Regions from separate parts of the Paenibacillus sp. CFBP13512 genome, predicted to be linked through region 2. Evidence: riboswitches for the same ligand, from Rfam matches in the RefSeq annotation. Region 2 holds a riboswitch; the other holds the start of a gene.

Region 1 (3,743 bases), on a different contig from region 2:
CCGTCGTGCCAAAGAATTGTTCGATGAAGGATTTGATTTTAAATTTTTGCCGTATCCTTTACCCGAGTTATTCAAAGGTGATATTCAAGTTGGTGATTATTTATTGCTAGATGAAGCATTAGTACAGACAGCATTTATGCAATGGACAAGGGAAGACGATGATATTTTGTCAGATGTATGTCATCGTTTTATGCAGCGTAAGTTGTATAAATATGTAGAGACAGATCTAATTGATAAGCAGACAATTAGCAGTATACGTAGCGAATTTGCTAGAGTAGGATTGCATCCTGATTATGATCTAGAAATCGATTTTCCCACCGATCTTCCTTATGATGTATTTCGTCCAGGTGATCCTAAAAAAGAAAAACAAATTCTATTATTAGATCGTCAAAACCGAATCCAAGAAATATCAGAAGTATCGGATATTGTACGTTCAATTAGTGGGATTCATCGCGGTCGATATCATCTGTATTATCCGCAAGATAAGTTAGAGAAAGTTATTCATCAATTATCCGAAGAAGTGGCAGCGATATTTGAAAACAAAATTAATCCGCCACAGATGGAATTTGAAATATAAGATTAGCGAAAAAAGAACGAGAAACAGAGAAGGAGTGAGAAAATTATATGTTATTTGATACACATACTCATTTGGATTCGATCGAATTTGCCGATGATCGTAAAGAAGTGATTGAGCGTGCTTATGCACAAGGGGTAACCCGAATGATCAATGTGGGATTCAACCGTGAAACGATTCCCACCACGATGGAATTAGTCGAAAGTTATGAATTTATATATGCGGCTATTGGCTGGCATCCTGTAGATGCGATTCATATGCAACCTGGAGATCTGGAATGGATCGAATCGCTATGCAAACATGAAAAAGTAGTAGCGATTGGTGAAATTGGTCTGGATTATCACTGGGATACTTCACCGAAAGAAGTACAGCATAAAGTATTACGTGAACAAATCGGTCTAGCACGTTCGATTAATATGCCGATTGTTATCCATAATCGTGATGCTCATGAAGATATTGTTAAGATTTTGCGCGAAGAAAAAGCACATGAAGTTGGAGGGGTTATGCACTCCTTTTCAGGTAGCTGGGAAACGGCTAAAATGTGTCTCGATATGGGCTTTCATTTATCGTTTGGAGGACCGATTACTTTCAAAAATGCGAAGCAACCTAAAGAGGTGTTACAACAGGTTCCAATGGACCGTCTTTTGCTTGAAACAGACTCCCCATTTTTGACACCACATCCTTATCGTGGAAAACGAAATGAGTCCGGTTATGTGACACTTGTAGCAGAAGCTGCTGCTGCGCTAAAAGGGGTATCACTGGAAGAAATTAGTACAATTACAACTAAAAATGCACTGGAACGATTTGGCATTCGGTGAAAAAGAGAGTAAATCACGCAAAAAACAGCGTTAAACGGATATATGAATAAATTATAACCAAAAAACAGAAGAATATGACAACTTTTTAACCATTTATTCAGAAAAACGTGCTTGCTGGTCGCTTTACATGAGGGTTGGGTTCGGGATATTATTTCATCAGTGATTTAATCTTGCTGTTATTACGCAAGATTCCATGATTCGGTCTCGCTGAGTTTCCTGCATAGGAAAACGGGGGAACCAACATATGTCTTCAAGCCATTATTATCAGAATACCGAAGTCATTATGTATGATTCCTTTTACAGGGTCTACGGGGTGAATTGGAGGTACTCGCGCCATGAGCGGAGGAGCCTTCAAAGGGCAAGAAATATGATGTGTCCGAATCCGACAGCTAACCCCGTAAGCGATGCAGAGGCAACCTCGTATTTTCTAACGTTTTCCGAACTGTATTTAGATACGTCGGAAGCCAAGGAAAAGTTGCTTTGCTCTTTTCCAGAGGCTTCTTTTGTTTTGGGCTAAACGAAAAGATTCAGAGAATACGATATTTGAAATTTGATCTTTCAGATATTAGGTGTGTCCCTTAGACTGACCATGGCGCAGGCATTTTTGAACATCACGAAAGATTATCACACAGATTTGGTAATCTTATGCTTACGATCAGCCTGTGAAAATTCTGTTATATAGTCGCGTCATATACAATTACGTCACAGCTAGACGGCGAGACTATGAAGGAGGACGGAAGAAGTGGCAATTGCTCCTTTCGAAAAAACCCATGGTTCGCGCTCATCCAGCATGTCTTACGCGCTGAGTTGGAAGCAACAAAACCTACGCTATGTATTGTGGGCTGCATTATTAGTGATCGCTCTTGCAGCGATGCTATTGTCCCTACTTTATAATCAAGCGGGTAAAAATATTTCTGTAGTCATTGACGGCAAAGCACAAACCGTGGAAACACGTAAATTGATGCTTTCTCAACTGCTTGATGAAAATCAAATTAAAGTGGCACCACAAGATAAAGTATCTATGCCTATGAATGGCGCGCTTCAGGATGGGGACAAAGTTTATATTAACCATGCGGTTGCAGTAAACATTACGGCAGATGGTGGAACCAAGAAAATTTATACCACCTCTAAAACAGTTGGTAACACATTGGAGCAGGCTGGGTTAACACTGTCAGGTGAAGATCAATTAACACCTGCGATGGAATCTTCAGTTCATGACAATATGGATATCAAGATTGTGCGTACCAAATCATTTGTAGCGAAAAAAGTAGTCAAGATTCCATATCAAACGGTTAAAAAAACCGATGGTTCCATGCTTGAAGGTAAAACCAAGTTAGTGCAAGGCGGTCAAACAGGTAAAGTGGTTCAATACATCGAGAAAGTATACGAAGATGGAGAATTCGTCTCCAAACGTATGGTTAATAAAAAAACAACCGCAAAAGTAAAAGATAAGATTGTAGCTATTGGTACCAAAAAAGAGGAGCCTAAACTTCTCGCAGCTGCTTCTTCTAGTGGAGGATCAAGTAATAGTACTTCCAAAGCAGGTGTAGATTTCTCTTATGCGAAAGTACTGAACAATGTATCTCTAACTGCTTATTCGTCTCAAGAACCTGGTCTAGGTACAGTGACTGCTTCGGGAGCACGTGTAACAGAAGGTCGTACGATTGCAGTCGATACGAGTGTCATTCCTATGGGATGGTGGGTATACATTGAAGGCATTGGCTTCCGCCGTGCTGAAGATACCGGTAGTGCTATTAACGGTAATAAAATCGACGTGTATATAGACAGCTTGAGCCAAGCGAGAGCATTTGGACGCAAATCCGGTTACACTGTATATGTAATTGGCCCGGTTAAACCCTAGAGAGGGTGTTGATTGGGATAGCACCATTGCTTAAGCCCAGTCATCTGTTATATGATATAAATAATATTAACTATGAGCGTGCATAAAGAAAACAAAAAGAAGAGGATAAATCCTCTTCTTTTTGTTCTGTTAAGATGAATATCGAACAGATTATCTTATCATTTAGAGAGTGAAGGGAAGCGTACAATCAACGTGATTAAAGAAGTGATTGTTGTGGAAGGACGAGACGATACCGTAGCGATTAAAAGAGCTGTAGACGCAGATACGATCGAGACAGGCGGCTCAGCTATAGGTGCTCATGTGATTCGTCGTGTAAAATTAGCTCAAGAACGACGCGGTGTAATTATATTAACTGATCCTGATTTTGCAGGTGAACGGATACGTAAGATCGTAGCGCAGAAAGTCCCTGGATGTAAGCATGCTTTTATCCCTGAAAGTGAAGCTACGCTCAAAGGTGATATTGGTGTCGAAAATGCTTCTCCAGAAGCTA
Region 2 (3,743 bases):
CGATACGTATGGAACGAATACTACACCGGATCAAGCTTTGTTTATTCAGACAGGACAAGCCTATCAAGGTTACATTGCTGCTGAAGGAGAAAGTCGCTGGTTTTATACTCAAGTCACTAATCCAGCGAAACTGACTTCTTTTTTAAGTGTAGTTAATTCGGCTACGGTTGATTATGATCTTTCACTTTATTATTTGAATGAAGAGACATCTGAGATCGAGCAGGTCGCTTTTTCTACCAAAGGTCCAACACAATATGAACAGCTTAGTCATATTGCCAAAGCAGGATATTATTTTATTAGAGTAAGTTCTTATCAAGGAGCAGATACCACTAATCCATTTACTGTATTTGCTGTCACTTCAGATAGTTATGATGCAAGCGAGCCTGATGATAATCCGTGGTTAGCCAAAGATAAAGGATCAGCACCTTTTGTCAGCACACAGAATATTGATAATCGTTTTGACGAGGATTGGACAAAAGTCACTTTGACAGCTCAATCCAAAATGAACCTTCGTCTAGACAACACATCTGCTTATGGAACGTATCAATTACAGTTATTTAATGCGAATCTGGTGAGTCAAGGAACACTGGCACAGAATACCAACGGTCAAGTCACACTACCTGCGGGAACGTATTATATTCAAGTCTTAGCACCTTCTACATTCGATCTAACGACTCCATACAAACTATCTGTTAATTATCAGACAGCAGATGTATCCAGAGTTGCGATCAGTAATATTACAACAGATGGTGGTGTCTATGGATTTATTAATTATGGACAAGGTAATAAGTGGCGTGTCAAAAACAATATTGTGATCTCAGGTCGTGCTTTTGATGCTACAGGCAATCCGGTAGCGAACGCTATCGTAACGACTAATATCACTACAATTCTCAATGGCAAAGTGATTCCCGGAACAGCTACGACAGATGCTTCAGGTAACTTTACAATGCCAGTCAATATTGATAATCCAGGAGTAGGACAATATACTTTCCAATCATCCAAATACAGACATTATTATGATATTGTCAGAATCCAATTTTTCAGCAACGGTAAGCCATTAAATTCAGACATTAGCACACTGTATCATTTCGCTTATGAAATCTACACAGGTTGACCATAATTTTAAAAATGATAGCATCTTGCGTAAAAAATGACATAACCGTTTTCAGAATCTGTTGCAAATGAATGATAAATGCGATGTAACAACAGTGAAAAAGTAGAGAAACGATGAAAAAGAGAGAAAATAGGAGCCTGCGATAGATAACTTTTCAATAGTTATCTGAAAATGAAAGCTGTGATGATTCACAGCTTTTTTTGCGTCTTTTCTCAGCTTTACAGTTGACAAGGACAGGCGTATTATTCATTGCAGGCAGTTGATGAATACGATTCAGCAACTGATATAAATGAAGTTTCCAATGTTTTTGATCGCTGAGTTTTCGGTGCTAACCGAAAAACGGGGGAACCAAATTGCGATTTCACAAAACGGTGTGAGAGCCGGAATGTGAATCGTTGGGGTGAATCTGCATACTGACTAACCATGGTACAGTCAGACAATGCAGTAGGGCGACTCTCACCGCCCGAATCCGACAGCTAACCTCGTAAGCGTGGATAGGAGAGAAGTGTGAAGCTTGTGCCGATCTGACACAGTGTAATACGACTCTGTGTTTTTTGATATGTTAACAATGTCACAACGCTTAATTTTCATATGCATATGAAAAGCGGGGGAACCAATCGTTGATGGAGAGGACTGATAGGAAATGATCAGGATCTACACAACATGGGGTGAATTCCGGTATCTACCGGAACGGGCAATCTTCCAGCCCGAATCCGACAGCTAACTCCGTAAGCGTATAAGGGAGAACTCCTAACCAGCAACTCGGCAGGTACACGATAAGTGTGCGTGTTTGTAGAAGTCTGGGGAAAAGTTCTGCTTTTCTCCAGGCTTCTTTTTTTGTGCCTTTTTTAGCAAATTATAGTAACCAAAATGAATGCAGGGAGTTCTTCACATATGATGGATATATTAATGATTGGATTGGTTTTGTTGATTACTGTAGGGTTGAGCGGGTTGCTGCAATGGGCATCTGTAGCTATCGGAGAAAGAAGGAATGAGCGATGACTTGGCTGCTGTGGATTATTATTGGTGGATTAACCATTTATCTATGTTACGCATTAATTTATCCAGAAAAATTCTAATGGGTCAGGGGAGAACATCGTGAGTATCTTTTCATATATCGGAATTGCAGTCACTTTTATTATTGCTTTAATCATCGCTCGTCCAACCGGACATTATATTGCACATGCTTTTGACAATACACCCAATCGATTAGATCGTTGGTTTCATCCTATTGAAAAATGGATTTACAGGTTCGGTGGAATCAAAGGTGAAAATCAGACGTGGAAGCAATATGCAGGAGCCGTATTGATCAGTAATACAGTGATCTTACTTATCGCTTATGCGATCTTCCGTCTTCAACATGTATTACCTTTGAATCCAGCGGGCATTACGAATATGAGCCCTGATCTAGCGTTCAATACAGCGATTAGCTTTATGACAAATACCAATTTACAGCATTATAGTGGTGAAAGTGGTTTATCTTTATTTTCACAGATGACAGCGATTATCTTTATGATGTTTGTATCACCGGCAACAGGGATTGCGGTTGCAATTGCATTTATTAGAGGAATAACCGGTAAGCCACTAGGTAATTTCTTTACGGATCTAGTACGGGCAATTACACGCATTTTGTTACCTCTTACTTTTATTATGGCGCTTGTCTTTGTTGGATTAGGTATGCCGCAGACGTTGCATACTGTAGTGACAGCACAGACGTTACAAGGAACAGAGCAAAAGATTGGTGTAGGTCCAATTGGATCATTTCTAGCGATCAAAGAATTAGGGAATAACGGTGGTGGTTATTTTGGAGCCAACTCTGCACATCCTTTTGAAAATCCAGGCGGATTCAGTAATATGTTGCAAATGCTGATGATGTTACTGGTTCCAATGTCATTGCCATTTACGTACGGTAAAATGGTCGGCAACTCGAAGCAAGGCCGAGTATTATTCGTTTCGATGGTTATGATGTTTGTCGTGATGCTTAGTGTATCTCTTGCAAGTGAATATCAAGGAAATCCATTGATTAATCAATTAGGTACCCAGCACAATGCAGGATCGATGGAAGGTAAAGAAGTACGATTAGGCGAAGCTCAATCTTCGTTCTACTCTGTAGTTACTACTGCTTCAGAGACTGGTGCTGTCAATAACATGCATGATACGTTAACACCACTCGGTGGATTGATTGCATTAGGAAATATGATGCTAAATACAGTATTTGGCGGTTCAGGTGTAGGACTGTTGAATATTCTAATGTATGCCATTATTGCGGTGTTCTTATCCGGTCTTATGGTTGGACGCACACCTGAATTTCTCGGTCGCAAAATTGAAGGCAAAGAAATGAAATTGATTGCCGTCACATTACTTATTCAGCCTCTACTGGTCTTAGCGCCTACAGCGATTGCTTTAATGACGCAGGCAGATACGATTTCGAATCCGGGTTATCATGGACTGACTCAAGCGCTCTATGAATTTACATCATCAGCAGCGAATAACGGTTCAGGATTTGAAGGCTTGGGCGATAACACACCATTCTGGAATATCATGACAGGTGTTGTGATGTTTATCAGTCGTTACTTCTCAATGGTGACATTGTTAGCTGTTGCAGGCTCATTAATGGCGAAAAAACCTG

The links. Region 2 has a riboswitch for cyclic di-AMP ahead of kdpF (K(+)-transporting ATPase subunit F). Riboswitches for the same ligand answer to the same signal wherever they lie in the genome.
Region 1: another riboswitch for cyclic di-AMP. It lies ahead of PaeCFBP13512_RS20710 (ubiquitin-like domain-containing protein); the one in region 2 lies ahead of kdpF (K(+)-transporting ATPase subunit F).

The regions. Positions count from the first base shown of each region.
Region 1 is NZ_QGAD01000022.1:12,579-16,321, forward strand. Features, by position in the region: gene PaeCFBP13512_RS20700 (HD domain-containing protein) at 1-577, shown strand, start outside; gene PaeCFBP13512_RS20705 (TatD family hydrolase) at 625-1,392, shown strand; cyclic di-AMP (ydaO/yuaA leader) riboswitch at 1,588-1,811, shown strand; gene PaeCFBP13512_RS20710 (ubiquitin-like domain-containing protein) at 2,135-3,253, shown strand; gene rnmV (ribonuclease M5) at 3,446-3,743, shown strand, end outside.
Region 2 is NZ_QGAD01000014.1:24,201-27,943, reverse strand. Features, by position in the region: gene PaeCFBP13512_RS17890 (carboxypeptidase-like regulatory domain-containing protein) at 1-1,114, shown strand, start outside; cyclic di-AMP (ydaO/yuaA leader) riboswitch at 1,417-1,620, shown strand; cyclic di-AMP (ydaO/yuaA leader) riboswitch at 1,682-1,864, shown strand; gene kdpF (K(+)-transporting ATPase subunit F) at 2,113-2,193, shown strand; gene kdpA (potassium-transporting ATPase subunit KdpA) at 2,213-3,743, shown strand, end outside.